DNA from 4 places in the Actinoplanes sp. NPDC051411 genome. Region 3 is predicted to be linked to each of the others. Evidence: riboswitches for the same ligand, from Rfam matches in the RefSeq annotation. Region 3 holds a riboswitch; each other region holds the start of a gene.
What was found. Region 3 has a riboswitch for cyclic di-AMP ahead of AB0M88_RS31000 (NlpC/P60 family protein). Riboswitches for the same ligand answer to the same signal wherever they lie in the genome.
Positions count from the first base shown of each region.

Region 1: another riboswitch for cyclic di-AMP. It lies ahead of AB0M88_RS21250 (NlpC/P60 family protein); the one in region 3 lies ahead of AB0M88_RS31000 (NlpC/P60 family protein).
Region 2: another riboswitch for cyclic di-AMP. It lies ahead of AB0M88_RS12695 (hypothetical protein); the one in region 3 lies ahead of AB0M88_RS31000 (NlpC/P60 family protein).
Region 4: another riboswitch for cyclic di-AMP. It lies ahead of AB0M88_RS38650 (NlpC/P60 family protein); the one in region 3 lies ahead of AB0M88_RS31000 (NlpC/P60 family protein).

Region 1 is NZ_JBFBAD010000036.1:54,249-61,876, forward strand. It holds gene AB0M88_RS21235 (transglycosylase domain-containing protein) at 1-698, shown strand, start outside; gene AB0M88_RS21240 (serine protease) at 863-1,687, opposite strand; gene AB0M88_RS21245 (L-lactate permease) at 1,828-3,780, opposite strand; gene AB0M88_RS21250 (NlpC/P60 family protein) at 3,857-4,213, opposite strand; cyclic di-AMP (ydaO/yuaA leader) riboswitch at 4,387-4,548, opposite strand; gene AB0M88_RS21255 (hypothetical protein) at 4,849-6,141, shown strand; gene AB0M88_RS21260 (ATP-binding protein) at 6,154-7,302, shown strand; gene AB0M88_RS21265 (response regulator) at 7,299-7,628, shown strand, end outside.
Region 2 is NZ_JBFBAD010000018.1:26,276-33,903, reverse strand. It holds gene AB0M88_RS12710 (ABC transporter permease) at 1-150, shown strand, start outside; gene AB0M88_RS12705 (ABC transporter ATP-binding protein) at 143-916, shown strand; gene AB0M88_RS12700 (hypothetical protein) at 953-2,008, opposite strand; cyclic di-AMP (ydaO/yuaA leader) riboswitch at 2,012-2,150, opposite strand; cyclic di-AMP (ydaO/yuaA leader) riboswitch at 2,357-2,494, shown strand; gene AB0M88_RS12695 (hypothetical protein) at 2,500-3,546, shown strand; gene AB0M88_RS12690 (glycoside hydrolase family 65 protein) at 3,581-5,953, opposite strand; gene AB0M88_RS12685 (beta-phosphoglucomutase family hydrolase) at 6,004-6,744, opposite strand; gene AB0M88_RS12680 (ATP-binding protein) at 6,836-7,306, opposite strand; gene AB0M88_RS12675 (hypothetical protein) at 7,439-7,628, opposite strand, start outside.
Region 3 is NZ_JBFBAD010000064.1:42,933-50,560, reverse strand. It holds gene AB0M88_RS31030 (MDR family MFS transporter) at 1-1,094, shown strand, start outside; gene AB0M88_RS31025 (GAF and ANTAR domain-containing protein) at 1,151-1,933, opposite strand; gene AB0M88_RS31020 (hypothetical protein) at 1,982-2,152, opposite strand; gene AB0M88_RS31015 (DUF6158 family protein) at 2,481-2,720, opposite strand; gene AB0M88_RS31010 (hypothetical protein) at 2,778-3,203, shown strand; gene AB0M88_RS31005 (DUF3817 domain-containing protein) at 3,215-3,547, shown strand; cyclic di-AMP (ydaO/yuaA leader) riboswitch at 3,767-3,886, shown strand; gene AB0M88_RS31000 (NlpC/P60 family protein) at 3,944-4,867, shown strand; gene AB0M88_RS30995 (sigma-70 family RNA polymerase sigma factor) at 4,941-5,942, opposite strand; gene AB0M88_RS30990 (SDR family NAD(P)-dependent oxidoreductase) at 6,504-7,193, shown strand; gene AB0M88_RS30985 (AAA family ATPase) at 7,332-7,628, opposite strand, start outside.
Region 4 is NZ_JBFBAD010000100.1:6,261-13,888, reverse strand. It holds gene AB0M88_RS38670 (AAA family ATPase) at 1-302, opposite strand, end outside; gene AB0M88_RS38665 (epoxide hydrolase family protein) at 348-1,424, opposite strand; gene AB0M88_RS38660 (MarR family transcriptional regulator) at 1,478-1,921, shown strand; gene AB0M88_RS38655 (M1 family metallopeptidase) at 1,940-3,283, shown strand; gene AB0M88_RS38650 (NlpC/P60 family protein) at 3,358-4,356, opposite strand; cyclic di-AMP (ydaO/yuaA leader) riboswitch at 4,372-4,513, opposite strand; gene AB0M88_RS38645 (M56 family metallopeptidase) at 4,636-5,544, opposite strand; gene AB0M88_RS38640 (BlaI/MecI/CopY family transcriptional regulator) at 5,541-5,906, opposite strand; gene AB0M88_RS38635 (cytochrome ubiquinol oxidase subunit I) at 5,984-7,345, shown strand; gene cydB (cytochrome d ubiquinol oxidase subunit II) at 7,355-7,628, shown strand, end outside.

The DNA.
Region 1 (7,628 bases), on a different contig from region 3:
TGCTCGACCTGCTCGCGAGATACCACATCAAGGCCACGTTCTGCATGGTCGGCGAGAACGTCAGCTGGTACCCCGACACGGTCAAGCGCATCGTCGCCGACGGTCACCGGCTCTGCAACCACTCGATGCACCACGACGACCTGGGCCTGCTCCCGCCGGCCGCCGGCCGGGCCGACATCCAGGGCGACGACGCGCGGATCGAGAAGGCGGCGCCGGGCTCGGTGGTCACCTACTACCGCGCTCCCTACGGCGACTTCGGCCCGACGGCCAAGGTCGCGGCCCAGCTCGGCCACACCCCGCTGGGCTGGCTGGTCGACCCCGACGACTGGAAGCTGCCGGGCGCCACCGTGATCGCCCAGCGCATCGAGCAGCAGCTGACACCGCGGGCGGTCGTCCTGGTCCACGACGGCGGCGGCAACCGCCAGCAGACCATCGACGCCCTGAAGATCCTGATCCCGAGGCTGCTCGACGAGGGGTGGACCTTCGACTTCCCGCAGACCACGGTCGCTGCCCACGCCCCGGCGCCGCCGTCGGCGCCGGCTTCCAGCGGTACGCCCTCAGCGCCGTCCGACGGATCATCGCCGTCCCCGGGCATCAGCGTGAGCGACAGCCCCAGCCCTTCCGATTCGGCCCAGCCGCAGGACTCGGCCGCCCCGCCCGCTCCGCCCGCCCCGCCGGCCCCCGACCCGACCGAATGAGCCGAGTTCCCCGCTCCTAATGCCCTGTTCCCGGGTGCCTTGGTGCCCTACTCCCCGGTCCTACTCCCTGGTCCCACTCCCGCCCCCACCCCTGTTCTGGGTGGGGGCGGGAGTAGGCGCCGGGTATGACAAATCCACGGCCGCAATCCATAGCCGTGGCCGGCCTACGGCTTGGTGAGCAGACAGCCCGCGACGGTCAGGTCGATCGTGTGGCTCGCGTTGACGCACGTGGTGAACCAGTACGTCTCCTCGCCGTAGCTCTGCCCCTGATAGGCGTGCGTGGTGCCGTTGGCGTCGACCTCGCACGGGTTGTTCAGGGTGCACATCTCGCCGTCGTCGTTCCCGGTGTTGTTGATGCCGACGATCTGGCCGTTCGAGGCGTTGACGATCGGCGAGCCCGACGTGCCGTGGATGGTGTCGCAGTTCGGGTCGTAGCGCAGCGAGTCGTGCCAGGTCCACTGGTCCTCGCGGAGCGTCGGCACGAAGCTGGAGATCTGGCAGTTCCAGATCTCCTTCCAATAGCTGGACGGGATCGCGACCGACGAGCCGGCGGCCGGGTGGGCGCTCGAGATGGTCAGCGCGGTCGCCCCGTAGCGGCTCGAAAGCGTGGCGAACGTGCTGGTCAGCCGGTAGAGCGTGACGTCGGTGCCGGTCATCGTGGCGTAGATGACGCGGTCGGCCCGGACCGTGGCCAGCGCGCGGCCGCTGCTGTTGAGCAGCGTGCCCGACCGGCTGCTGGTGCGGTTCTGCAGGACCACGCCGGCGTTGATGAAGCCGCCCTCGTAGCAGTGCCCGTTGGTGAGCATCATGGCCCGGTCGCTGCTGACCGAGGTGGGGAAGCGGACCAGCGACGCCGAGCAGTTGCTCAGCGAGATGGTGTTGGCGAGGGTGACCGCCGTGGCGGCCTGGGCCGGTGCTCCGCCGATGAGGACACCGGTCGCGGCGGCCAGGCCGGCCGCGGCCAGTGCGAGCGCCCGTCGAACGCGCATGAAGGATTCCCTTCTTCAAGCGCGGCGGACGCCAGGGTAGGGCAGCCCGCCGCACGGTGAGGCGGCGCGGCGCGTGACGGGTCGGCGGCACGCTAACGCCGAACAGGTTGCCCGTACCCTGACATCCATATTGATCAGTGTCAATTAGGAATCATCCAGCCCAGCACGGCCGTGCGCTGCAGCCAGACGATCAGGCACATGATCAGCAGCAGCACGACGCTCCACAGCACCACCTTGCGGAAGATGTCGCCCTCCCGGCCGGCCATGCCGACCGCCGAGGCGGCGATCGCCAGGTTCTGCGGGCTGATCATCTTGCCGAGTACGCCACCGGACGAGTTGGCCGCCGCGAGCAGCACCGGATCGAGTCCGGCCTTGGCGGCGGTCTGCACCTGCAGCGCCCCGAAGAGCGCGTTGGCCGAGGTATCCGACCCGGTGACCGCGGTGCCGATCCAGCCGAGGATCGGCGAGAGCACAACAAAGACACCGCCGGTCGCGGCCAGCGCCCCACCCAGGGTGTTCGTCTGCCCGCTCTGGTTCATGACGTACGCCAGGGCCAGCACCGCCATCACGGTCACGATGGCGTGCCGGAGGGTGGCATAGGTCAGCCCGTACGCCCGCAGCGCCTTGCCCGGAGCGATCCGCAGGACGATCGCGGTGAGGATGCCCGCGACGATCATCATCGTGCCGGCCGCCGGCAGCCAGCCGAACGCGAACGTGACCGACGAGAGCGGCTTGCCGTTGGCGCCCAGCACGTGCAGGCCGGGCCAGGCGAAGCTGACCGTCCACGGCGACTTGGCCAGCGCCGCCTTGATCGGCCCGATGCTGATGATCGAGAAGATCGCGATGATGATCAGGTAGGGCGCGTAGGCCCGCGCGATCTCGGCCGGACTGTCCCGCTTGTCCAATGTGGAGGTAGACGGCGACGCTCCGCCGGTCGGGCCGGCTTCGGCGGACCGGGCGGTCGCGCCGGCCCGAGCGGTCGCGCCGGACCGGGCGAACTCGGGAGTCGGCGCGTCCTCGCCACCGCGGGCCGTCCCGTCGGCGTCCCCGTCGTCCGGTGCGTCGGTCTCGGCCGCCGAGTCGGACCCCGAGCCGGCCGACGAGCCGGAGCCGGTCGGGCCGGAGCCGGCCGAGGAGCCGGCGGCGAGGGAGCCGCTGCCGGACGAGGCGCCGGAAGTGGCCGAAGACGCCGCGAGAGTGGACACCGCCCCGGGTGGGGCCGCGCCGGAGGTGACCATCGACGGCTCGTGCGCGGGCTTCCAGAGGCGCAGGAAGCCGATCACCGCCGCCGCCGACAACAGCGCCGCCACGATGTCGGTCAACGGCACCGACAGGTAGTTCGACGCGGCGAACTGCGCGACCCCGAACACCAGCCCGGCGGTCAGGGCGACCGGCCACGTCTGCCGGAAGCCCCGCTTCCCGTCGATGACGAAGACCAGGACCAGCGGCACGATCACCGCGAGTATCGGCGTCTGCCGGCCGACCATGGCACCGAGCGTGTCGCTGTTCAACCGCGGATCGTCACCGGCGCCGGCGGCCACCGTGCCGAGCGTGACGATCGGCGTCGCCAGCGCCCCGAACGCGACCGGCGCCGTGTTGGCGATCAACGCCACCGACGCCGCTCGGATCGGGCTGAAGCCGAGCGCGATCAGCATGACCACGGTGACCGCGACCGGCGTGCCGAAGCCGGCCAGGGCCTCGAGCAGCGCGCCGAAGCAGAACGCCACGATGACGGCCTGGATGCGCATGTCCGGGCTGATCCGCGCCATCGACCGTCGCAACACGTCGAAGTGGCCGCTGACCACGGTCAGGTTGTAGACCCAGATCGCGTTGAGCACGATCCAGAGAATCGGGAAGAAGCCGAACGCCGCGCCCTCGGTGGCCGAGAGCACGGACTGTCCGACCGGCATGGAGTAGACGGTTATCGCGACGACCAGCGCCACCACCAGGGCGATCACGCCGGCCAGCCAGGCGCGCATGCGCAGCACGCCGAGCAGCACGAAGAGCGCTAGAAGGGGAAGGACTGCGAAGATCGCTGAAAGACCGACCGAATTGCCGACGGGGTCGGTGACGATCCGGAACTGATCCAACATGGGACCCATCCAGGGTTGTCGATCATTTCGATCAATCTAAACCGCGAGTGACCGAAACGGAACAGCCCGATGACCTTCAGATCCCGATGCGGCCGAACCGCACCTGACTCCACGACCAGATCGCGGTCAGCCGCACCCGCTGCCCCGGCTTCGGCGCGTGCCACACCTTGCCCGCACCGGCATAGACCGCGACGTGGTAGGCGTGTCCGCCACCGACCCAGAACACCAGGTCACCCGGCCGGGCGGCGGCTTTCGCGACGTGCCGGGCGGCGCGGAACTGCCCGTCGGCCGTACGCGGGAGGCTGATCCGGACACTGCGATAGGCGTACCCGGTCAGGCCGGAGCAATCGAAGGCGCTCGGTCCCCGGGTGCCGAATCGGTACGGCTTGCCGCGCTGGGCCCGGGCCGCGGCGACGATGTGATAGCCGCGCATTCTCGCCGCGTACGCCAGAGAAGCCGGAGCGGAAACCGCACGGGAAACCGGAGCGGAAACCGCGCGCGGTGCCGCGGAAGCGGCGGCCGGAGCGACGGTCGCCGCGGCGACCGCGACCGTTCCGAGAATGGCGAGACGGCCGAGCAGGTTTTGACACGGATGGACACAGAGAATCCTCGGTCCTTCAACCGCCTGCGAGGTTAGCTGTCGGATTAGGCCGGAAGGACGGCCCGTCGCGCGTGGCGACTTCACCCCGAGCCGGCTCGACGGCCGGCATGGTGGTTCCCCCGTTCCCGCTCACTGAAGATCCTGATAGGAGTCGGTTTCCTCGACGCTCTCGGTGAGCGGGACTCGGCGACCGAGAGCGACCTCCCGTCGGGAGGCACCGCAGAACCATCGGCGCCGGCCCGCCGTTCGCCAGTTTTCGGGTCGCGTCCCGCAGGGCTCATTCGTCCCGAACCGGAGGCCCCGGCCGCTAGCTCTTCGGACATCGCGGCCGGTTCGGCCCGATCCGGCGGGAAAGCGCGGTCGCGGGCCGGTGAGCCTTGTCACCGAATTCGGCGCCTACCGATTAAGCGCTCGCCCGAATCGGTCGAACGGATTGGTATAAACCTCTGCAAAGGGCGGTGAATTGCGTGGTTCTGCAACAGGTCGGCGAGTGGACCGATGCGGAACTTCCCCGGCTCAACCGGGCGATCCTCGGAGGCGAGATCCCTCCGGGACGACTCGCCGAGCAGTGCACCGAGGTGCTTTTCCCGCTGCTGCCTCAACCCGATCGGGTGCCTGCTGAGCAGGCAAAACGCTTAGCTGTACGCCTCGGTTTCGTCGGCGCCTCGCTGGGCCGGCATTACCAGGAATGGACGCCGGACGGAAAGCGGACGCCCGAGCGCGCGTACGACGGGCTGACGATCGGTGACCTGCCGTTTCGCCAGTATTTCGGGGTGATCGCGGAGCGGACCGGCACCGGTCATTGCGGCCGGGACACCTATGCCTCGCTGGTCCGCTGGAATGTCGGCACGTTGAAGGTGCTGCGCGGCACCGAGACGATGGCCGTTCTGCCCGGCGTCTTCGACGACGGCAAGGTACGCAGCTATACCGGCACCCCGGGCGAGGAACGCTTCTTTCTGCTGGTCAAGAAGGGCGAAGCGATCGAACTCGCGATCAACGACGTGCTGGATCCGCTGACCCGGCCGGAGGAGAACCTGCTCGGCGCGGACGCTCTCGACCGGGTGCGCCTGGCCACCGAACTGCTCGGCGCGCTGCGCGAACTGTTCCGCGATTTCGCCGTCCTCCCGCCCGAGCGCAGCATGCCGACCGACCAGTTCCTCGACGTGTTCCGGCAGTTCGCCGTCCACTGGACGCCCGACGACATCCCGCCCAGTGGCGCACTCGACCCGGAAGCGCTGAAACGGGACTTCCTGCTCGGCATCAACCTCGACGGGTACGAGGCGAACGTCCGGCGGCTCTTCCCGGCGTTGCTGACCACCGAGCGGGAGGCGATCGAGCCGATGATGGCCGAACCGACCCTGCCCGAGCGGATGCTCGCCGGCCTCGGCCGGTCGGCCGCCTCGCTGCGGGCGGCCGAGCGCGGTGACCTGGTGCGCCTGGTCGGTGAGCATCCGGGCCTGGCCGACTGGTACATGATTCTCGCGGCCCACGCCCGGGCGGCCGGCGCGCACCTCATGCTGAGCAAGAAGTTCCTGTTCAAGCCCCAGCAGCGCCGGGACGCGGCCGGTCTCGGCGACCGTCCGCTGGTGTCGAACCGGGCCGGCACGACCGGCATGAACGAGACCTTCCTGGAGCGGATCACCCGGGCCCGGCAGGATCACCCGCTTGCGCCACTGCGCACCGTCGTAACCCGCGAAACGGCAGAAAACACCACCAACGCGGGTGTACCGTCGCCGATATCCGTTTCTCGTGTGGGCTAAAGGCGGTAAGCGATGGGCGCCCAAGCCGTCGAGGTCGGTCATGAGCAGCTCATGGCCCTGATCGACCACACTTCGGCGGTCATTTACATGCGCGACGCCGACGGCCGCTACCTGCTGGTCAACCGGGAGTACGAGCGGCTGTTCAAGCTGCACCGCGAGGAGATCGTCGGGCTGACCGACCACGACCTGTTCCCGGGGCCGATCGCCGACGCGTTCCGGGCCAACGACCTTCAGGCGTTCGCCCGCGGGGTGCCGGTGCAGGTCGAGGAGCAGGCGCCGAGCGACGACGGGCTGCGCACCTACATCACCGTCAAGTTCCCGCTCACCGACCGGCGCGGCCGGGCGTACGCGGTCTGCGGCATCTCGACCGACATCACCGAGCGGAAGCTGGCCGAGGAGGAGGTGCGCCGGCTCAACGACGAGCTCGAGATACGGGTCCGCCAGCGCACCGCCGAGCTTGAGGCGTCGACCCGCGAGCTGGACGCGTTCGCGTACTCGGTCTCGCACGACCTGCGGGCGCCGCTGCGCTCGCTCGAGGGCTTCAGCCAGGTGCTGCTCGAGGACTTCTCGGCCGACCTCGGCGAGGAGGCTCAGCGCTACCTCGGCCGCATCCAGGCCAACGTGGCCCGGATGGCCCAGATGATCGACGACCTGCTGCATCTGTCCCGCGCGACCCGTTCTCAGCTGCGCCGGGAGCACACCGACCTGTCCGGGCTCGCCCGGGAGGTGCTCACCGAGCTGGCCGCCCAGCATCCGGGGCGCCGGGTCGAGACGGAGGTGCCGGACGGCCTGGTCGCCCGGGCCGACCCGCACCTCGTACGCCTCGTCCTGCAGAACCTGATCGGCAACGCCTGGAAGTTCACCGCCCACCGCGACGACCCGGTGATCAGGCTCGGCGTGCGGCGCCAGGACGGGATCGACGTCTTCTCGGTCGAGGACAACGGGGCCGGCTTCGACATGACCTATGCCCACAAGATGTTCGACCCGTTCCAGCGGCTGCACTCGGCGGCCGAGTTCGAGGGCACCGGCATCGGGCTGGCGATCGTCGCCCGGATCGTCACCCGGCACGGCGGCCAGATCCGGGCCGACGGCACCCCGGGCGGAGGAGCCACGTTCCGGTTCAGCCTGAACCCGGCACCGGCCGGCTGGGAGCTGCGATGACACAGGGCCCGATCCTCCTGGTCGAGGACAACCCGGACGACGTGCTGCTCACCATGCGCGCGTTCGGCAAGAACCACATCCGTAACGAGGTGGTGGTCGCGACCGACGGCGAGCAGGCGCTCCACCTTCTGCTGCCGTCCGAGGGCGAGCCGGTCCGCCCGGCGCTCGTGCTGCTCGACATCAAACTGCCCAAGATCGACGGACTCGAGGTGCTGCGGAGGGTCCGGGCCGACGACCGTACGCGTTCCCTCCCGATAGTCGTGCTGACCACCTCGAACGAGGAGCGCGACATCGTGGACAGCTACCGCCTCGGCGCGAACAGTTTC
Region 2 (7,628 bases), on a different contig from region 3:
GAGCTGGGCCGGCACGCCCTGATGAAGGACGTCGAGCTGGTCGGGCCGCCGGTCGAGTTGTGGATCGAAGCGATCGCCTGGACCGTGCTGGTCGTCGTCGTCGGCTACCTGTACTTCCGGCGCGGAGAGAAGGGCTACGGACGTGGCTGACAAGCGCATCCCCACCGTCATCTCGGACGACGCGCACATCGTCTACCGCATCCACGGCGCCTCGGCGGCCGGTGCCAACAGCCCGCTGGCCAGCTTCAAGCGCATCATCACCAAGAAGGACGCGGCGTCGGTCCGCGAGGTGCACGCGGTCAAGGGTGTGAGCTTCGTGGCCTACCGCGGCGAGGCGGTCGGCCTGATCGGCAGCAACGGCTCCGGCAAGTCGACGCTGCTGCGGGCGATCGCCGGCCTGCTGCCGGTCGAGCGCGGCGGCGGCATCTACGCGGCCGGCCAGCCGTCCCTGCTGGGCGTGAACGCGGCCCTGATGAACGACCTGTCCGGCGAGAAGAACGTCGAGCTGGGCTGCCTCGCCATGGGCATGAGCCCGGCCGAGGTCAAGGAGCGCACCGCCGACATCATCGAGTTCTCCGGCATCAACGAGCGGGGCGACTTCAGCTCGCTGCCGATGAAGACGTACTCGTCCGGCATGGCGGCCCGGCTCCGCTTCTCGATCGCCGCGGCCAAGAAGCACGACGTGCTGCTGATCGACGAGGCGCTGGCGACCGGTGACGCGAAGTTCCGCAAGCGGAGCGAGGCGCGGGTGCGCGAGCTGCGCCAGGAGGCCGGCACGGTCTTCCTGGTCAGCCACAGCGAGCAGTCGATCCGCGACACCTGCGAGCGGACCATCTGGCTCGAGTCGGGCGTGATCCGGGCCGACGGCCCGACCGAGGAGATCCTCCGGATGTACGAGGAGTTCAGCAACAAGTGAGCGAAAGGCCGGCCCCGGCGGGCCGGCCTTCTTCGTTCATCTCACCGAGAGATGTACGTGGTTCTCGTGCTCGCTCGACGGGTCGCCGTTCCCCTTCGTGTACGCCTTCCAGCCACTACTAGGCAGCCAGATGCGCCGGAACCAGATCACGTAGAGGACGCCCAGCTCGTCCGAGTTGTTGATGAAGTAGTTGGCCAGCCGGTTGCCGTAGTCCTTGCTGGACCCCGTCGCGACCCCGCCGAAGCCGCCCTTGTCGGCCGCGAAGTCGCACGCCCGGCCCTTCGGGTGCTCGCCGCTGTCCTGGTGCCGGAAGCAGGCCACGTAGTGCGTGAACCCGTCCGACTTGGCCTGCTGCAGGGCGTGCAGCATGCGCGCCGTGATGCAGCCGTCGGTGGTCGGGTCGTTGACCGTGCAGCCCTCGGGTGACAGCGACCCGTCCCCGTTCCGCTTGACCGGGGTCGCTTTGGCACTGCCGCCTCCGTCACCCGGCTGCGGGGCGTTCTGCCCGGCGTCGGCCGTCTTGAGCGCCGCCTCGGCCTGCGCCTTGCGGGCCGCCATCACGGCCACCTGCTTCTGCTGGTCGCGTACGGTCGCATCGATCGCCGCCTTGGCGGCGGCCTGGGTCTGCCGGGCGGTCCGCAGGTCGTCCATCGCCTTCTGCTGGCGGGCGGCCACGGTCTGCAGGACCTCGGCCCGGTCGAGGAACCCGGCCGAGGAGTCGGAGGTGAGCAGCGCGCTCATCGGCCCGAGCCGGCCGGCTCGGTACGACTCCTGGACGACCTGGTCGAACGCGGCCTGCCGGGGCGCCATCTGAGCGTCGATCCGCTGGAGCTGGGTGGCCAGGTCGGTCTGCTTCTTCTTGGATCCGGCCAGTTTGTCCTTGGCGTCGAGGTAGCCGCGGGAGGCCGCGTCGAGCTGCTGGGTCAGCGACTTCGAGCCGCCCTCGCCGTCGTCGCCGGACGATCCGGGAGCGGCCCGGGCGGGCGAGGCCAGTCCGGCCGCCGCGACCAGCGCGACCAGCACCGCGGCCCCAGCCTTCTGCAGCACAGTTCTTCGCAGCACAGTTTTCTGCCGCACAGTTTTCTGCCACACAGGGCATTCCTTCCATAGCGCCGGCCGGGTTAGCTGACGGGTTCGGGACGGAAGAAATCCCTACCGCGGCGAAGCGGATTCACCCCAGGATGGAACGTGGTTCCCCGGCTCACCCTGGCGGGTGATTAGGCGGTGGCCCCGATAAGGGACCGCGGCCGACCATACCGGAAGGTATCGATTGATCGACAGTTTTGATACGCAGAGCTATTCGACAATCACGCATGGTCGAACGATTACTTTTCGTCGCCATCCGGTAACTGGTTTTATGCTTTTCGAAGGCTGAAGCATTCTCGCTGCTCGGGTAAACTTCCGGCCGGATCTGCGACACGGCCCCACCCCCGAGGCACCGGCAGACCACCGCCCAATCGCCCGCCAGGGCGAGCCGGGGACCCAAGTTCGTTGGGGTGCATCCGCTTACAAGAGCGGTAGGGATCGCTTCCATCCTGAACCCGTCAGCTAACTCGGTAGGCGGTCCATCCGGAAGGACTTGCATGACCGTCAGACGCCGCCGGTGGCTGCATATCGCGCTGGCGCCGCTAGTCGTGGCTGCCACGCTGACCGCTGTAACGGCCCCCGCGCAGGCCGCGCCCGGCTCCGGCTCCTCGTCGTCGTCGTCGACCGCTCCGGACGAGAAGGGCGGCGACGAGCTCTCCGACAACTCGACGCTCAACGACGTCCTGGAGAGCACCAACCGGAAGTACGTGCAGGCCAAGGCCCAGGTCGCCACGTCGACCACGCAGCAGAAGGCGCTGGCCACCCAGATCAAGGACGCCGAGGCCAAGCGCGACGCCCTCACCCCCGAGGTCGCGTCGATCGCCGCCGAGCAATACGAAACCGGCCGCCTCAGCGCGTCCCGCTTCCTGCTCGGCGCCGACGACTCGGACGACTTCCTCTCCAAGGCGGTCTCGCTCGAGGAGATCAACGCGCTGCACGACCGGAAACTGCACGACCTCGACCAGGCGATCGACGCGGTCAACGCCAAGAAGGCGGCCCTCGACGCCGAGGTCAAGGCGCAGCAGACCAACCTGCTGGCGATGAAGAAGCAGAAGGAGTCGGCCGACAAGGCGCTCGCGCTGCTCGGCGGCGAGAGCCTGACCGGCGGCTTCGTGGTCGCCAAGTCACCGGTCGCCGCGCCCGCCCCGCGCAACGCCCAGGGCGGCTTCTCGCCCGAAGCGTGCACTGTGGACGACCCGACCACCAACGGCTGCATCACGCCGCGCATGCTCCACCTCTACAAGGAGGTGAAGAAGGCGGGCTTCAATCGGTTCGTCGGCTGCCATCGCGACGGCGGGCCGTTCGAGCATCCCAAGGGCCGGGCCTGCGACTGGTCATTGCAGAAGAGCGGCTTCTCGGTCGCGCACAACGCCGACATGAAGAATTACGGCAACAACGTGATGGCGTTCCTGGTGCGCAACGCCGACCGCCTCGGCATCTACTACGTGATCTGGTATGCGCAGATCTGGTTCCCGGCGACCGGCTGGCACGCCTATCACGGTGTGAGCAATCACAAGGACCACGTACACGTGTCCGTGCTTTAGCAAAAGGGCCCCGCATTCGCGGGGCCCTTTCCACTCAGTTCGTGCTGCTGGTGGCCCGGCGTACCGGAGCCCGGCCGTGCGGCTGGGTCGGCGCCGGTCCGACCGGCGGGGCCGGGGGAATCGGCACCGAGACCGGCTTGACCTGGGTCACCTCGATCTCCTTGCCGTGGTGGACCAGCGTCAGCCGGGCCGCCCCGCCGCCGTTGCGCAGCGAATAGGTGACCTCGTCGGCGGAGACGTCGACCCGCAACCGCAGCCCGTGCCAGAGCATCGAGAACTCGAGATTGGTGATGCGGCTGGGCAGCCGGGGCGCGAACGACAGCTGGCCGTTGAAGTCACGCATGCCGCCGAGGCCGGCGATCAGCGAGATCCAGGTGCCGGCCAGCGACGCGACGTGCACGCCGTCCCGGGCGTTCTGGTGCAGGTCGTGCAGGTCCATCAGGGCGGCCTCGCCCAGATAGTCGTGCGCCAGCTCGAGGTGACCGACCTCGGCCGCCAGCACCGCCTGGACGCAGGCCGAGAGCGAGGAGTCCCGCACCGTGCGCGCGTCGTAGTAGGCGAAGTTGCGCGCCTTCTCCTCCGGCGTGAACGCGTCGCCCCGGATGTACATCGCCATGACCAGGTCGGCCTGCTTGACCACCTGCTTGCGGTACAGGTCGAAGTACGGGTAGTTGAGCAGCAGCGGGTAGGCCTCGGGGGGCGTGTTCTCGAAGTCCCACTCCTGCAGCCGGGTGAAGCCCTGCGACTGCTGGTGCACCCCGAGCTCCCGGTCGTACGGGATGTGCACGGCGGCCGCCGCGTCCCGCCAGGAGGCCATCTCCTCGTCGTCGATCCCGAACTTGTGGGCCAGGTCGGGGTGACGCTTGGCCGCCTCGACCGCGGCGAACATGTTCTGCTGCGCCATCAGGTTGGTGTAGATGTTGTCGTCGACCACCGCGGTGTATTCGTCGGGGCCGGTGACGCCGTCGATGTGGAAGCGGCCGTGCCGGTCGTGGTGACCCAGCGAGCGCCACAGCCGGGCGGTCTCGACCAGCAGTTCCAGGCCGGCCTCGCGCTCGAAGTCGTAGTCGCCGGTGGCCTGCACGTAGCGGCGGACCGCGTCGGCGATGTCGGCGCCGATGTGGAAGCCCGCGGTGCCGGCCGGCCAGTAGGCCGAGCACTCCTCCCCGCGGATGGTCCGCCACGGGAAGGCGGCACCCTGCAGGCCGAGCGTCTGGGCCCGCTCCCGGGCCAGGTCGAGGGTGGAGTGACGCCAGCGCAGCACGTCGGCGGCGGCCGACGGCTGGGTGTAGGTCAAAGCCGGCAGCACGAACGTCTCGGCGTCCCAGAACGTGTGGCCGTCGTAGCCGGGACCGGTCAGCCCCTTCGAGCCGACCGGGCGCTGCTCGGCCCGGGCACCCGCCTGCAGCGTGTGGAACAGGCCGAAGCGGACGGCCTGCTGCACCTCGGGGTCGCCCTCGACCTTGACGTCGGAGTGGTCCCAGAACGCGTCCAGGTATTCCCGCTGGGCCTCCAGGAGTCCCTCCCAGCCGTCGAGCCGGGCGCTGGCCAGCGCCGCGCCGACCTGGTCACGCACGGCGGGCAACGAGCGGTTGCTCGACCAGCCGTACGCCGCGAGCTTGACCACCCGCAGTTTCTGCCCCGGCTCGAGCTTGCAGGCGACGGTCGTCCGCAGCCAGTCGGGGTGGCCCTCGGTGGTGACCTGGTGCTTGCCCGTCGTCTCGATCAGGTGCTCGACGGCGGCGGCCATCCGCAGATCGCTCGCCTTGGTGCGGTGCACCAGCAGGCCGCCCGCCTTCTGCTCGAGCATCTCCTCGGCCTGCAGAGGGTGGTCGAGCACCGCGGCGACCCGCGGGTCCTTGCTCATCGGCGGGAGCTGCTCGTTGGCCACCAGCTCGGACTGCAGGATCAGCCGGGCCGACGCGTCGAGCGGCTCGACCTCGTAGAGGAAGGCGACGACGGCGCGCTGGGTGAACGAGACCAGCCGCACGGTGCGGACCCGGATCGCCTGACCGGACGGGGAGACCCACTCGGCGGTGCGCTCCAGGGTGCCGGCCCGCAGGTCGAGAACGCGCTCGTGGGAGCGCAGGTCGCCGTAGCGCACGTCGAACGGCTCGTCGTCGACCAGCAGCCGCATCAACTTGGCGTTGGTGACGTTGACCATCGTCTGGCCGGACTCGGGGAAACCGTAGCCCGCCTCGGCGTAGGGCAGCGGACGAAGCTCGTAGAACGAGTTCAGATAGGTGCCGGGCAGGCCGTGCGGCTCGCCCTCGTCCAGGTTGCCGCGTATCCCGATGTGACCGTTGGCCAGTGCGAAGACCGACTCCGACTGGGCCAGCAGATCCAGGTCCAGCCGGGTCTCCCGGATGTGCCACGGGTCGACGGGATATGCCCGTTCACGGATCACGGTGGTGCCTCTCGAAGGAAAGAAACAGAAAAGACGTCAGGAATACGCGCTCAGCGCGTGAGCAGTTCGGACAGATCCTGCACGACGATGTCGGCACCGTTGTCGGCCAGGCCCTGGGCGTTGCCACCACGGTCCACCCCGACCACGTACCCGAAACCTCCGGCTTTGCCCGCGGCCACACCGGCCTGGGCATCCTCGAACACTACGCACTGCTCCGGGGGTACGCCGAGCAGCTTCGCGCCGTACAGGAAGGTGTCGGGAGCCGGTTTGCCCGGCAGATGCTGCTCACGGGCGACGATGCCGTCGACCCGTGCCTCGAGGTAGCCGTCGATGCCGGCCGCCTCGAGCACGTCCTTGCAGTTGGCGCTGGCCGAAACGACGGCCCGGCGCAGACCGGCGGCCTTGGCCGCCTTCAGGTAGTCGACCGAGCCCGGGTAGACCTCGACCGCACCTTCCTTGATCTTCTGCAGGACGAGCAGGTTCTTACGGTTGCCGACGCCGTTGACGGTCTCCTGGTCAGGACCGTCGTCGGGGGTGCCCTCGGGCAGGGTGATGCCGCGAGAGGACAGGAAGGTGCGGACGCCGTCGGCGCGTGGCCGGCCGTCGACATATTGGTGATAGTCGGCGCCGGAATCGAAGGGCACGAAGGCTTGTCCGTGCTGCTCCGACCACGTCTTGAGGAACGTGTCGAACGTTTGTTTCCACGCGGCGTTGTGCACCGCGGCGGTCTGGGTGAGCACCCCGTCAAGATCGAAAAGGCATGCTGTCACTGAGGAGGGAAGTCCGAGCACTGGCCCAATGTAGTCGCACGGCGCAGTTCGCGAGCCCGGAAGGGCCGGTTCACATTTGGCCGGCGCTTCACACGCCGTTCAAGATGCTGTTTCAGCGCAGCGGCCGTCCGTCCGGGCGTCCGTCCCCGGATGCGTCATGGGGTGCGTCGATGGCGATCCGCAGGCCGATCGTCGTGCCGATCGGGCCGGTCGCCATGGTGACTTCGTCGCATAGTTGATAGGCCAGCCAGATGCCGCGGCCGCCGACCTCGAACGCGCCCGGCACATCCGGGCTGGACACATAGTGCGCCGGAATGCCGGAGCCGGAATCGGTGACCGTGCACCACGCCGAGTCGCCGGCGAGCCGCAGTGTGATGCGCCCCTCGCCGCCGGCGTGCAGGACGACGTTGGTGACCACCTCGTTGACCGCGAGGACGAAACCGTGCAACCGGTCGCCCGCGAGCCCGGCGGCGGTCAGCGAGCCGGTGACCTCGTGCCGCACCAGGGTGATCTCTTCCCGGCCGAACCGCCGGTCGATCAGGTCGTGCCCGATAAGTTGATCAGCGACCGGGAGACCGAGCACGGGTGCGGGTGCGACGGACCCTCCCGGCTGTCTGCCGGGGACCGAGCGCACGCCCTGACTCAAGCTGTCCTCCACCGTGGTGCAGCCTACGCGGTGAACGGCCGCATGGGCAGGAGGCGCCCGCGATGGCCCTCAGAAGAGGTGCGCCAGCGTCCGGAAGACCTCGGCGTAGAAGTTTCCGTCGATCTCCCGGTAGAGGCTGAACGGCTTGTCGGGGCTGCCGAAGAACGGGCGCAGCGTCCAGGCCAGCTGGGTGCCGACGAAGCCGAACAGCAGGATCCAGATGTAGAGCAGGGTCATGCTCGGCGGGGTGGGCTCGTTC
Region 3 (7,628 bases):
GGCCGGGCGCGCTCGCCCTGATCGTCGGCCTGGTGCCGCTGCTGACCGTCGCCGAGCAGGGCCGCGAATGGGGCTGGGACTCGCCTCGCGCGTTCGCCTGCTACATCATCGGCGCGCTCGGCATCGTCGCGTTCGTCCTCGCCGAGCGGGCGTACGGCGACGAGGCGCTGCTGCCGCTGCGGCTCTTCAAGAACAAGACCGTCGCGGTCGGCTCGATCTCCAGCACGATCATCGGTATGGCCATGTTCGGCGGCCTGTTGACCGTCCCGCTGTACCTGCAGATCGTCAAGGGCTCGTCGGCCACCCAGGCCGGCCTGCAGATGATCCCGTTCGTGATCGGCATCATGGCCGGCTCGATCACCGCCGGCCAGCTGATCGCCCGCACCGGCCGCTACCGGATCTTCCCGATCATCGGCAGCGTGCTCATGGTCGCGGCGCTCGTGCTGTTCGCGACGATCGGCGCCGACACCCCGCTCTGGAAGACCATGCTGATCATGGTCGTGATGGGTCTCGGCCTGGGCGGCAACATGCAGCCGATGATCACGGCGGTGCAGAACGCGGTCTCCCCGCGGGAGATCGGCGTGGCCACCAGCTCGGTGACGTTCTTCCGCTCGATGGGCGGCACGCTCGGCACGGCGATCTTCCTGTCCGTGCTGTTCAACGTCGTCGGCGGCAAGGTCCTCTCGGCCTACACGAAGGCGGGGAGCGACCCGGCCTTCGTCAAGGCGTTCACCCCGGACCAGCAGCAGATCCTCGCGCAGGGGCAGAGCAGCGGCGGGCTGAACGACACCTCGTTCCTCGGCAAGCTCTCCGCGGTGGTCGCCCACCCGTTCAAGGTCGGCTTCTCCGACGGCATCCAGGTGGTCTTCATCCTGGCCGCCGCCGTCATGGTCGTCGGCCTGATCGTCGTGCTCTTCCTGCCCGAGATCCCGCTCTCGCAGCGCTCGGCCCAGCAGCAGCGGGCCGACGACGTGCTGGCCGCCGAAAACAGCATGGGCGTGCCGGGTGAGGTCGGCGCCGGCCCGCTCCCGGCCGGCGACCTCGACGAGGACGCCCCGGGCGATCCGGTTCCGGCCGGCAAGGACAACGGCTGAAAATCAAAAGTCAAAACCCGTGAGGGGTACGCGCGTCCGCCGGGCGCACGTGCCCCTCACGGCTTGCGCGCGACCGCGGCGATCAGCCGGTCGGCGACCGTGCGGCGGTCGAGGCCCAGCCGCTGGGCGGTGTCCTGCAGAAACGCGTACGCCTCCTGGACCCCGCAGTTGCGCTGGGCGATGATCACGCCGGCCGCGCGATCGACGGCGGCGCCCTCGACCAGCGCGTCCCGGCGGCGGATCTCGCCCAGCAGCACCTCGGCCTGGGTGGCCATCGCCATCGCGGTCAGCAGCATCGACGGCGAGATGGCGTCCGGCGCCTCGGCGTAGAGGCTCAGCGCGCCGACCGAGACCCGCTGCACGTCGATCGGGACCGCCACCACCGAGCGCACGCCGCTCTGCACGGCGGCCGGCACGAGGTCGGGCCAGCGCTCGTCGCCGGTCAGGTCGGGCGACGTGACGAGGGCCCGGGTGCGGGCGGCGTCGAACCCGGGGCCGCTGCCCACCGCGTACGCGATCTCGTCGACCTGTCGCCCCGCCGGGCCGTGCCCGGTGATCGTGGCCGGGCCACCCTCGCCGATCAGCGTGACCGAGCATCGGACCGCGCCCGGCACCGCGCCCACGCCGAAGGCCGCGAGCCGCTCGACCGCCTGAGCGAAGCTGTCCGAGCCGAGCAGGCGCGCCGTGAGTTCGTGCAGCAGTCCCGCGATCTCGACCGTGTGCGGGCCGCTCAGCTCGTCGGAACGCCCTCGCCCGTGACCGGGTGCGGGCGCGCGACGGAGCAGGCGCCGGGCGAGGCCGCGCTTGGGTGCCGAAATGCGGCGATTCTGGGCAGGCACGGGCTGGATCCTGCCATGCGGATCGACCGGCACGGAAGCCGCGTGCCCCTACTGGGCGGTCTGGTCCGAGGAGCGCTCCTCGTCGGGTTCCGGATGCTCCTCCCGCCGGTCGGAGTCGGCGAGGATCGCTTCCGCCTGCGCGTGCGGGTCGTCGCTGCCGACCACCTGCTCCTCGGGCAGCATCTCGGCGGCGCGCTGGTCGGTCCGGTCGTCAGTCATGGTGATCGACTACCCGGCGCGGGCCCCAGCCGAAACTCACCGAGCCCGAAACGGAGCCGGGCCCCGAAACGGAGCCGGGCCCCGAAAACCGAACCGGGCCCGGAAACCAGAGCAGGGCCCCCGGATTGCTCCGGAGGCCCTGCCTCACGAGGTGTCGGTGTGCATGTCGCCTCGCGGCGAAAGGCTCAACACGGCTCCAGCCGAACGGTAGTCCGTGAAGGCAAAATGGTGAGGCCCGGGGACACTGAACACACCGACATCTGCTCTCAACGGTCGGCCCTCGCCCACGATTCCGTTAGAGGTTGTGACGCCGGTCACTCACCCGGGGTCAGAAATCCTGGGTGAGGCGGTCCTGGTCGACCTCGCGGCCGGGGTGCCGGGCCATGTACTCGGTCTCCAGCTCGGCCGTGCGTTTGAAGTGGTTGGCCAGCGCGGCGTCGGGACCGTGCCGCAAAGTGCTCAGCCGGGTCCGATAGAGGCTGGACAGCTCGCGGAAGAGGTCCTCCTCGGCGAGCTCGGCCGGATCGATGCCGATCTCGAAGACATCGGCCTGCGTCGGATCAGTCATGGTCCTGCGGGTGCCCGCTCAGACGATCAGCAAACCCCCGCTTGTACGCTCAGAGGCATGAAAGGGCTGTGGACCCCCGCGTGGCTCGCGCGCCACCTCCTGGCCCTCGCCCTGGTCGCCGGTTTCCTCGCGCTGGGCTGGTGGCAGTTCGACCGCGCGGCCGGTGGCAACACCTTGAGCTGGGGCTACACGTTCGAGTGGCCGGTGTTCGCGGGTTTCGTGGTCTTCCTCTGGTTCCGCGAGGTTCAGGTGGCCCGCAAGCGACCTGAGGAGACGCCGGTCAAACCGGAAGCACCAGCCGAGAAGCTCCCAGGCGCGCCTGTTACGGTCGGCCGGCCGGTGCGGGTCCCGGTCCGGGCCGCCGCAGCCGAGGACGACCCCGAGCTCGACGCCTACAACGACTACCTGGCCTGGCTGGCGGCGCATCCCGGCGCCCGGCCGGGCGACTATCCCGGCCCGCGACGGGCCGAGCAAGCACAGTGAGGACCGGAAAAGTGCACGGAGCCCTCGTTCGTTACCGGATCATCGCCTGGATCGTCGGCACCGGCCTGCTCGTGCTGGTGCTCGTCGGCATGCCCTTGAAGTACGCCGGAGGCAACGAGACGGTCGTCGCGATCGTCGGCCCGGCCCACGGCTTCCTTTTCATGGTCTACCTGGCCCTCACCTTCGATCTCGCGCGCCGGCTTCACTGGCCGTTCCTGCGGATGATTCTGGTGATGGCGGCCGGCACCATTCCGTTCCTCTCGTTCTGGACCGAGCGGAAGGTGACGCGTGATTGGGCGCGTACTGAGAATGACGACGCCGGTCTGGCAAAAAGTCCGGTTTGAGCCTACAGTTCTACGGGTTGCTCATGTCGAATGACAATGTGTTATCGGGATCATCGACACATACCGGTCTATTGACATAATTCACTCGGATAGCACTTGATTTTGAATTTCCCATCGATAGGTTGGTGCGGTTGGTTCGGTCCGCAGCCACACCCTCCGGTGGCGCCGGCCAACGCTGCCGAATCATCACGGCGTGTTTGGCGCTCTCCCCCGGGCGTTGCAGTGAACGCGTCGTGGCGAGCCGGGGAACCGTGTTCGTTGGGGTGAATCCGCGTCAGCGGTAGGGCCTTCTTCCCGCCCGAATCCGTCAGCTAACCCGGTAGGCGGCCGAGCGGAAGAAAGGCCACTACACCAGTGCCACACCCCCGCACGAGGCTGAGAGCGCTCGTGGTCGCGGTGACGGCATTCGCGGTCACCCTGACCGGTGCCCAAGCCGCACACGCGAGCCCCTCGACAAGCGATCTGACCAAGCAGATCGACGCGCAGTCCAAGCAGCTCGAGGTTGTCGTCGAGTCGTACAACGCGATGAACATCAGCCTCCAGAAGACGCAGTCCGATCTGAAGAAGCTCGAAGCCTCGCTGGCCCCGGCGAAGGCGACCCTGCAGACCGCGAGCGCGCAGGTCGGCACGATCGCCACCACTGCATACGTGCAGGGCCGCGTCGGACCGATGAGCGCGCTGATCGACGGCAACAGCGGCGATCTCATGGCGAAGATGGGCTTCCTCGATCAGATCCAGCAGTCCAACCAGCGCGACATCGACAACTTCACCCTGACGACCCAGACCTTCGCCCAGCGTCAGTCCGAGTTGAAGTCGACTCAGGCCAAGCAGGCGGCGCAGCTGTCCGAGATCAAGGCCCGCAAGGCCAAGATCGAAAAGGACATCAAGTCGCTCAAGGCGAAGCGCACCCAGGCGTACGGCAGCCCGACGCAGGCGGGCCACGCGTACACCGGCAAGATCCCGAGCATCTCGGGTGACGCCGGCGTCGCGGTCCGGTACGCGTTCAACGCCATCGGTTCCTCGTACGTGTTCGGTGCCGACGGCCCCGGGTCGTACGACTGTTCCGGTCTGACCATGGCCTCGTGGAAGGCGGCGGGGCACTCGCTGCCGCACAACGCGGCCGCCCAGTGGGGTCAGGTGGCGCACATCAGCCGCAGCGACCTCAAGGCCGGCGACCTGGTCTTCTACAACAGCCTCGCGCACGTCGGCATCTACGTCGGCAACAACCAGATCATCGACGCGCCACGCGAGGGTGAACCGGTCGACGAACGCTCGATCAACCGTGGCATGCCGATCTACGGCTACGGTCGCGTGACCTGATCAGATCCGCACAGCACGAAGGCCGGTACCCCTCGGGGTACCGGCCTTTTACGTCGGGGGATGAGCGAATTTCTTAAGCGGCCTGCAGGCCCTCGGCCCGGGCGAGCTCACGCAGCCGGCCCAGCGCCTGGATCTCCAGCTGGCGGATGCGCTCGCGGCTGAGCGAGAAGCGCGAGGCCACCTCGGTCAGCGAGTGCTCCCGGCCGTCCTCGAGGCCGTAGCGGGCCCGCATGATGCCGGCCGAACGGTCGTCGAGGTGGTTGAGCAGGCCCTCGATGCGCTGCCGCTCCAGTGCGGTCAGCACGATCTCTTCCGGCGACGGCGCGTCGCTGTCGGCCACCAGGTCGCCCAGGTTGGTGTCGCCGTCGTCGCCGACCGGCGTGTCCAGGGAAACGGTGTCCTGCGCCCAGCGGGTGAGCTCGTTGACCCGCTCGACGGTCACGCCGAGCGCCGTCGCGATCTGCTCCGGCTCCGGGTCGCCGCCCAGCTCGCGGACGAGCTGACGGGTCACGTTGCGCATCCGGTTGACGTCCTCGACCAGGTGCACGGGCAGCCGGACGGTGCGCTCCTGCTGGGCGATCGCGCGGCTGATGGCCTGGCGAACCCACCAGGTCGCGTACGTCGAGAACTTGTAGCCGCGCTCGTAGTCGAACTTCTCGACCGCGCGGACCAGACCGGTGTTGCCCTCCTGGATCAGGTCGAGCATCGGCATGCCCGAGCGCACGTAGCGCCGGGCGATGGAGACGACCAGCCGCAGGTTGGCCCGGATGAACAGGTCCTTGGCCTTGGAGCCCTCGGTGACCAGGCGCTCCAGCTCTTCCCGGCTCACACCACGCCGGACCTCACCAGAGTCGAGAAGAAACTCGGCATAGAGGCCCGCCTCGATTGCCTTGGAGAGCTCGACCTCCCTGGCAGCGTCCAACAGTGGCGTCCGGGAGATCTCGTGCAGGTAGACTCCGACGAGGTCGCGCTCCTCGGCGACCTGGTCGGTCCGCATCACGGTGTTCTTCTCCACGTTGCCCACGGTCCCCTCATTGCCTTCACGAATCCCGTTACGGGTGATACCTGCGTCCATCAGCCCTCCCCGTAACGTCCGCGGTTCGTGCATTGCGGTTGCTGACATCTACAGAACAATTAGTGACGTGCACTTGATTCCGGCTGGTGGGTCGAAAGTGTCACGAATGTCTGGGCGATAGCTGAGAGCCGAGTGCAGACTTGCTGTGGAGGCTCCCAGGTATGACGCGTCTCGGCTCAGTTGTGCGCGCATAGACGCATACCCGTCGTGCGCTCCATGACACCATCGGCCTCTCATCCGTCGCAGCGACGGGCATCACCGGGGGCTTGGGATGCTCGTCACTACCCTGTACGGCCAGTCGGCTCTCCAGGTTCACGTGCTGCATCGACCGGTTGCTGACCGGCCTGAACAAAAGGCCCCAGCAAAACGTCCCGCCACCCAGGCGAACGGGACCACCTGCCACAATGCGGCACGCGGCGCCGCAGTTCACTCGCCCGTCCGGGTGACTCCCGATCAGGTGACCACCCTTTCGTCAACGATTCGGAGCCGTTCCGCCATCCGGACGGGCCAGTGACGAAAACCACAGGCGTATGGGCCGGGCCGCGTGCTCGGATGATCGGCATGAGCAACGCGCGAACCGTACTGGTCACCGGCGGGACGGGCGGCCTCGGCGCCGCCACGGTCTCCGCCTTTCTCGCCGACGGGTGGCGCGTGGTCGCGCCGGTGCGGCCGGGCTCGGCGGGCCGCCTTCCCGAGGGCGCGACCGCCGTCGAGGGCGATCTGGGTGATGCGGCGGACGTCAATGCCGCGGTCGGCGTCGCGGCCGGGCAGGGTGACGCGCCCTTGCGGGCCGTGGTCAACGTCGCCGGAGGGTACGCGGGGGGCGCGCTGGTCGGCGAGACCCCGGTCGAGGAGTTCGAGGCCATGCTGACCCGGAACCTGCGGCCGACCTATCTGGTGACCTCGGCCGCGCTGCCGCACCTGGTGGAGGCGGGCGGCGGGTCGATCGTGTGCGTGTCGTCGCGGGCCGCGGTGGCGCCGTTCGCCGGGGCGGCCGGCTATGTGACGTCCAAGGCGGCGGTGCTGGCGTTCGCGGCGGCGGTCGCGGTCGAATACCGCAAGCACGGCGTGCGCTGCAACACCGTGCTGCCGAGCGTGATCGACACTCCGGCCAACCGGCGCGACCAGCCGGAGGCCGACCACAGCCGCTGGGTCTCCCCCGACGAGATCGCGCGGGTCATCCTGTTCCTGGCCTCGGACGCCTCCGGCCCGACCAGCGGTGCTCAGATCCCGGTCTACGGCCGCGCCTGAATCGGCGCGGCCTGGTGGCGGCGCCGAAAAAATCGCGGCGTCACGGTCGGCTATCGGGCCGGGCGCCGACCGTGACGCCGCGGTCGAACGCCTGGTCGACAACGTCATCGCGGTCCGCGACCACCGCCAGGGCCAGGGCTAGAAGGCCTCGGCCAGCTGGTGGCCCAGGGCGGCGGCGCCGGCCAGGATCGGGCCGCCGGTCAGGATCGTGGTGCGGATCCGGGCGCGGCCGGGGGTCTCCGGCATGACCGACGGCAGCGAGGCCCGGATCGCGGCCGCGACCTCGTCCGGGGTGCCGTTGCCGTCGACGACCCGGAAGCCGGCGAACTCGGGCAGCGAGCGGTAGGCGGCGGACGAGGCGACCAGGTAGTCGAGGGTCTCGTGGTCGTAGCCCCGGGCGTCGATGCGGTGCTGGGCGGTGTGCGGGTCGACGGT
Region 4 (7,628 bases), on a different contig from region 3:
CCGTCACCCTGGGTGGGTGGTTTCGCCGGCATCTCGTACGCGTCGTCGGCTCCCCCGACCGCAACGGGACCGCCCGGCGACTCCTCACTCACGGCGGCCGGCCCGCCCAGCGCCGAACTCATCAGCCTCTGGGCCGCGGTGTTGCCCGGCTCGCGGGCCAGCACCTGCGCCGCGTGCCCGATCGCCTCGGAGCCGCGCCCGGCCCCCACCAGCAGCTCGGCCAGGTGCAGGCGCAGCGGCAGGTCGTCGGGCCGGGCCTCGACAGCGGCGGCGAGACTGTCGATGAGGGGCGAGTCGCTCATGACAGCAAATTATGCCCGCGCCGTGCGACAAGATTCGGCGGCCCGCTAAATGGCCGGCGCACCGGGCGTGCCTCCGGCGACCAGGTCGAAGAACGTGGTGATGTCGGCGGCCAGGAGGCCGGGCACCTCGAGCGCCGCGAAGTGGCCGCCCCGGGGGAACTCGGTCCACTGCCGGATGTCGTGGGACGGCTCGAGCAGCGGCCGGATCGACTGCGTGATGTCGCGCGGCAGGACCGCCACGCCCAGCGGCGACCGCAGCGGGACCGGGCCGCCGAAGCCGCTCTCCTTGACCAGCCGGGCGGCCGAGCCGGCGGTTCCGGTGACCCAGTACAGCAGGACGTCGGCGAGGATGTCCTGGTCGGACACCGGCGTGGCCGGGTCGGCCCAGATCGTGAACTTCTCCCCCAGGTAGGCCAGCAGCCCGGCCGGCGAGTCGTTCAGCGCGTACGCGATGGTCTGCGGCGCGGTCAGGAACTGCCACTGGTGTGGATGCCGGGTGCCGGCCAGCGCCAGTGTGCGCTCGAGGCGGGCCCGATCCGGCTCGGACAGGCCGTCGGGCGCGCCCCGCGTCGGCAGATAGTTGACGTGCACGCCGACGACGCGGTCGGGCGCCACCGCGCCGAGCAGCCGGGAGATGCCGGAGCCCCAGTCGCCGCCGTGGGCGCCGTAACGCGAATAGCCGAGGCGGTCCATCAGCGTGGCCCAGGCCCGCGCGACCCGCTCCTGGCCCCACCCGGTCGCGGTGGTCGGGCCGGAGAGGCCGAAGCCCGGTAGCGCCGGGATCACCAGGTGGAACCGCTCCCGGAGCAGCGGGATGAGGTGCCGGAACTCGGCCGTCGAGCCGGGCCAGCCGTGGGTGAGGATCAGTGGCAGCGCGTCCGGGTCGGGGGCGCGGAAGTGCTCGAAGTACACGTTCTGCCCGTCGATCGTGGTCACGAAGCCGTCGGCGGCGAAGGAGGCGGCGACGCCGGGCCAGAGGCCGGCGAGCGCCCGGACCCGCTCGACCGGGATGCCGTACGACCACCCGACGTCCGGGAGTTCGTCGGGCCAGCGGGTGCGGTCGAGCCGGAGCTTGAGGTCGTCGAGGTCGGACGGGGAGACGCGGTATCGGAATTCGTTCATGCGGCTAACGTTAGTCGCATTAACGTTTGACCGGCAAATGTTATTCTGGCCACGTGGATCCCCTACCGAGCTGGCTGCTCACCCAGACCGCCGCCCACGCCCACCGCCTGGTCACCGACGGATTCGCGCGGGTCGGCGCCCGCGGCTACCACTACCGGCTGCTCGCTTCACTGATCGAGGAAGGCCCGGCGAGCCAGGCCGCGCTCGGACGGCGTACGGGAATCCACCTGAGCGACATGGTCGCCGCGCTGAACGAGCTCGAAGAGGGGGGTTTCGTCGCCCGCGCGCCCGACCCGGCCGACCGCCGGCGCAACGTGATCAGCGTGACCGCGGCCGGCCGTAAGCGTTCCGCCCAGCTCGCGCGCAGCGCCCAGGAGGTCCAGGACGCGTTGCTGGAGCCGCTCGACGAGGCCGAGAGGCGTGCGCTCGCCACCCTGCTCGGCAAGCTGCTCGACCATCACCGACAAGGGATTCCCCCGTTGCCCGGCGACGATTGAGACATCCATGCTCGTCGAATGATTAGACGAGCGTTACCGGCTCTGCTCGCCCTCGCCGGCACCATGCTGGCGGCGCCGGCCACCCCGGCGCGAGCGGCCGCGACCGACTCCACCCGCACGCCGGCGACCCCGGCCTACACGGTCAACCTGACCAGCAACACCACCGGCGGCACCTGGACCGGCCACGAGAGCGTCACCTTCAGCAACGCCTCGGCGACCCCGCTCACCGAGGTCTACCTGCGGCTCTGGGACAACGCGCACGGCTCCTGCCCGTCCACCCCGGTCACCGTCACCAACGTGACCGGCGGCACCGCCTCGGCACTGACCGTCAATTGCACCGCCCTGAAGATCACGCTCCCGGCGGCAGTGCCGCAGGGCGGAACCGGCAGCATCGGCTTCGACCTGTCGATCGTCGTCACCGCGGGGGTCGACCGGTTCGGGCACGACGGCGGCTACTACTTCATCGGCAACGCGCTGCCGGTGCTCGCGATCCGCGACGCGGCCGGCTGGCACCTCGACCCGTACACGAACAACGGCGAGTCGTTCTACGCGCTGTCCAGCGACTACACGGTCACGCTGGACCACCCGAGCTCGATGGCGGTGCCCGCGACCGGGTCCTCGACCGACCGGGCCGGCACCAGCGGCCGCACGATCACCACCGCGGTCGGCAAGCAGGTGCGGGAGTTCGCCTGGGCGGCCGGGCCGTTCGTGAAGACCTCCGGGACCACGGCCGGCGGCGTCAAGGTCAACGTCTACCGGGTGAGCTCGGTCAGCGCCGGAAACGCGAGTTCGATGCTGAGCACGGCGACATCGGCGCTCGACGCCCACTCCGGGCGGTTCGGCGCCTATCCGTACGCCGAGGCCGACGTGGTCCTGGACAACGGGTTCTGGTTCGGCGGCATGGAATATCCGGGATTCGTGCTCGACGTGGTCAGTTCGACCGCGCTCGCCCACGAACTGGGCCACCAGTGGTTCTACGGCATCGTCGGGGACGACGAGTACACCACGCCGTGGCTGGACGAGGGCTTCACCGACTACGCCACCGACCTGTACTTCAACAAGACCGGCTCCGGCTGCGGGATCACGTGGCAGTCGAGCGCCGAGCGGCTGACCAACTCGATGGCCTACTGGGACGCCCACTCGAGCCGCTACAGCACCGTGGTCTACGGCTACGGCAAGTGCACGCTGCACGACCTGCGGCGCCTGATCGGCACGACCGCGATGACCAACCTGCTCAAGTCGTACGCCGCCGCGCACTGGTACGGCGTCTCGACGGTCGCCGACTTCAAGGCCGCCGCCCAGGCCGCGGCCGGCCCGACCGACCTGACCTCGTTCTGGTCGTCCCACCGGGTCGACGGATGAAAGACGGATAGCAGCATGAAGGGGGCCACCGACTGCGGTGGCCCCCTTCAGAACTGCTTCTGCCTCGACGAGGGTCAGCCCGGACGCCGGTAACCAGCGATCGGACCCACCTTGTCCATCACCGCCATCCGCACATGGTCACCCGTGTGCGGAGCATGCACCACTTCGCCACCACCGATATAGATGGCCACGTGGTGCAACGAACCGGGGAAGAAGAACACCAGATCGCCCGGTTGAAGGTCGCCCCGGCTCACCGACTTGCCCTCGTTCCACTGGTCTTTCGTGTAGTGGTCGAGAGTCACGCCGACGGTCGCCCACGCCTCTTTCGTCAGGCCGGAGCAGTCGTACGTGTTAGGGCCGTCAGACCCGAAGACGTACGGCTTGCCGATCAGCGAGCACGCCTTGCGCGCCGCCTTACCGCCCGCGTCATTGTTGTAGGTGACCGGGCAGGGCCCGATCCTCAAGGGTCCGTCGTCTCCACCGGTCGCCCCGTACGCCTTGATGCGCAGCTTCTGCAGCGCATCGATCTTCACATTGATGGCCTTCTTCTTCTGGGCCAGATCGGCATCGCGGGCGGCGATGGAATCGGTCAGAAGCTGAAGGTCCTGCTTGGATTTGGCGTACTGGTCGCGCAGCTTGGCAACGCCGGCGATCTGTGCCTGCTGGTGCCGCGCAAGCTGGTCGAGAAGACCCAGCTTGTCGGTCAGCTGGTTCGTCGACCCGCTCATCAACATGGCACTGATCGCGCTCGGCGAACCTTGCTTGTACGCGTCAGTGGCCAGGCCGCGAACCGAGGACAGGGCGACATCCACCCGGACCTGGAGCGGGGTGAGCTGGTTGGACAGTTTCTTCAGCTGAGCCTGGTTCTTGATCAACTTGCTGTGCACATCGTTGTAATCTTCGATGATCGGCTCGAGCTGATTCCACTGGGTGTCGATCTGTGCCTCGACACTGGACGGCGAGGGTGTCGCGAGTGCCGCGGTGGCCGGTGCGGTGACAACTACGCCGGCCGCGGCGACGAGGCAGAGCAGGCTGCGCAGCATTCCGGCGCGGCGCGCCCCGTTCCGTTTCACGTTACGTGCGTTGTCCTTTCTTCCCTCATGCCGCCGACCGGGTTAGCTGACGGGTTCGAGCGGGAAGCGCGCCCGGCCGCGAAAGTGCACGGCTTCACCCCAACTGCTCGGGTCCCCGGTTCGCCAGACAACAACGACGATTAGGCGGTGGTCCGTCAGATCGGCCGGATGGACGATGGGGGGCTGCCGAACCGGGGACCACCGTACTCCCGATCATTGCCTTAACTGAAGCCGACGCGGCTGGGAAACTGCCTGCATACCACCGGTTACGCAGAGTGCCTAGAACGGCCACTGCTCCAGCGCGCGGTCGAGCCAGGGCACGACCAGGATGACGGTGGGTAGCACCAGCAGGGACACCGCCCCTAGTCCCGCGACAAGGCTCAGGCCGGGCGACTCGGGGCGCGGCGCGGCCAGCCGGTCCAGCCTCCTGCGACGCGCGTCACCCCACGCGTCCGGCTCGGCGTCCTCCGTGAGCGGGACCGCGTCGGTCAGCCTTTCCAGCGCGGCCGAGAGGGGCCCGGGCCCGGCGACGCGCCGCGCGGCATCGTCGGCCACCATCTCCAACAGCAGGTGTACGGCGTCCAGAGGCACCCGGCTCCGCAACACCCCGGGCACCGCGCGATAGAAGGCGGTGAACGACTCCATCACCACGTCGTGGCGGTGCCGCAGATGGGTCTGCTCGTGCGCGAGGACCGCGTCGACCTGCGCCCGGTCGAGCACCCGCAGCACCCCGTCGCTGAGCACGACCCGTGGCTCGCGCCCGGGCACGCAGTAGGCCAGCGGGAGCGCGCCCTCGAGCACCCGCAGGTGATCCGGTCCGATCTCGTGGCGCCGCTCGGCCCGGTCGAGAAGGTCGACCAGCAGCCGGTGGCGCTCCCGCCGGGCCCGCGACCGCCGGGTGACCCCCCAGAGCGAGATCAGCAGCCGGGCGACGATGAGCGCGGCGACGGCCAGGGCGACGAGGAGGGCGCCGGCCACGACCGGCTTGCGGGAGCCGTACGCCCGGGTGAGCTCCTCCGGCACGGCGAGCACCACGCCGAGCGCGCTCAGCACGGCGGCCAGGGTGATCGCCTGCCAGAGCAGTACGGCGGCGCGCGGCGCCCGGTCGGGCCAGCGTGACCGGGCGAGCGGGCCGGGCACGAGCAGCGACAGGGTCAGCCCGAGCGCGCCGAGCAGTAGCGCGGTCACCGGTTCTGGCTCTTCGCCGCCTCGATCGCGGCGGCCAGCGCCTCCGGGGGCAACCGGCCGACGAAGTACGCCAGGGCCGCGTCCTGATCGCCGCTCGTCGTCAGGGCGTCGAGCATGACCGCGGCGGTCATCTCCTCGCGGGACTGCGCCGGGGCGTACAGATAGGCGCGATCCGCCTTCTGGCGGGTGACCACGTCCTTCTTGGCCAGGCGGTCGAGCACGGTCATCACGGTCGTGTACGCCAGGTCGCGGTCTCTGCTCAGCCGCTCGTGCACCTGCCGCACGGTCATGGGTCCGGTCGCCGCCCACAACTGCGCCATGACCTCGCGTTCCAGGTCGCCTAGACCGTTCCTCTGGGCCATGTGACCGAGTCTACTGCACGGCGTCGTACTACACGTCGTAGTATCTACTACGGAATGTCGTAGAGGGGGCTCATCGCATGGACGTACTCGACCTGACGCGACTGCAGTTCGCGGTGGTGACGATCTACCACTACTTCTTCGTGCCGATGTCGATCAGCCTGGCCGCGGTCGCCGCCGGCCTCGAGATCACCTGGCTGCGCACCCGGCGCGACCTGTGGAAGAACCTGACCAGATTCGTCGGCAAACTGCTCATCGTCACGTTCGCGGTCGGCGTCGTCACCGGCCTCGTGCAGGAATTCCAGTTCGGCATGGGGTGGAGCGCGTTCGCCAGGTTCTACGGCGACGTGTTCGGCCCGACCCTGGCCATCGAGGGCATGCTCGCGTTCTTCCTCGAGGCCACGTTCCTCGCGCTCTGGTACTTCGGGTGGGACCGGCTGCCCCGCCTCGCCCACGCCGCGACCATCGTGATCGTCTCGCTCGGCACGGTGCTCAGCGCGTTCATCATCCTGGCCGGCAACAGCTTCATGCAGAACCCGGTCGCGTACTCGCTCGACCCGGTGACCGGCCGGGCCCACCTGACCTCGTTCCGCGAACTCCTGCTCAACAAGGTCAACCTGGCCGCCTTCCCGCACACCCTCAGCGGCGCGGCGATGATCGGCGGGGCGCTGCTGCTGGCGATCGCGGTCTGGCGCCGCGCGGCCGACCCCGGCTTCCGGCCCCTGTCCCGGCTCGGCGCCTGGCTGATGCTGGCCGGCGGGGCGGCGACCGCGCTGACCGGCGACCACCTCGGCAAGGTCATCACGCAGGTGCAGCCGATGAAGATGGCCGCCGCCGAGGCGCTCTACACGACCACGTCCGGCGCGCCCTTCTCGCTGGTGACGACCGGGAAGCCGCTGCCGTCCTTCGCGCTCGACATCCCCGGCCTGCTGTCGATCCTGGCCAAGGGCTCACCCGGCGCGACCGTGCAGGGCATCGACGAACTCCAGGCCCAGTACGCCGCCCAGTACGGCCCCGGCAACTACGTCCCGATGATCCCGGTCGCGTTCTGGTCGTTCCGGCTGATGATCGGCGTGGGCATGCTGGCCGCGCTCGTCGCCGCGTACTTCCTGTGGCGGACCCGCCGGGAGCGGGAGGCTCCCGGCTGGCTCCTGCGCTGGTTGCCGTTGATCCCGATCCTGCCGGCGGCCGGCAACACGATCGGCTGGATCTTCACCGAGACCGCGCGGCAGCCCTGGATCGCCTTCGGGATCTCCAAGGTCGCGGACGGCATCTCCCCGGGCCTGACCAGCTCCGAGGTGCTCGCGTCGCTGGCCGGCTTCACCGTCGTCTACGGCATCGTCGCGGTCGTCTGGTTCCGCCTCGTGCGGCACCTGTCACGGCAGCCCCTGTCACCCGCGCCCGCGGCGGTCGATGAACCCGAAATGTCCGTAACCTACTGAGGAGCCGCTGTGATCACCTTCTGGTTCTCGGTCGTCGTCCTCGCCTGGGTGCTGTTCTTCGTCCTCGAAGGCTTCGACTTCGGCGTCGGCCTGCTCGGCCCGCTGCTCGGCCACGACGACCACGAACGCGGCGCCGCCGTGCAGACCATCGGCCCGTTCTGGGACGGCAACGAGGTCTGGCTGGTCGCCGCGATCGGCGCCACCTTCGCCGCCTTCCCCGGCTGGTACGCGGCCCTGCTCTCCGGCCTCTACCTGCCGGTCGCCGCGATCCTGCTGCTCCTGG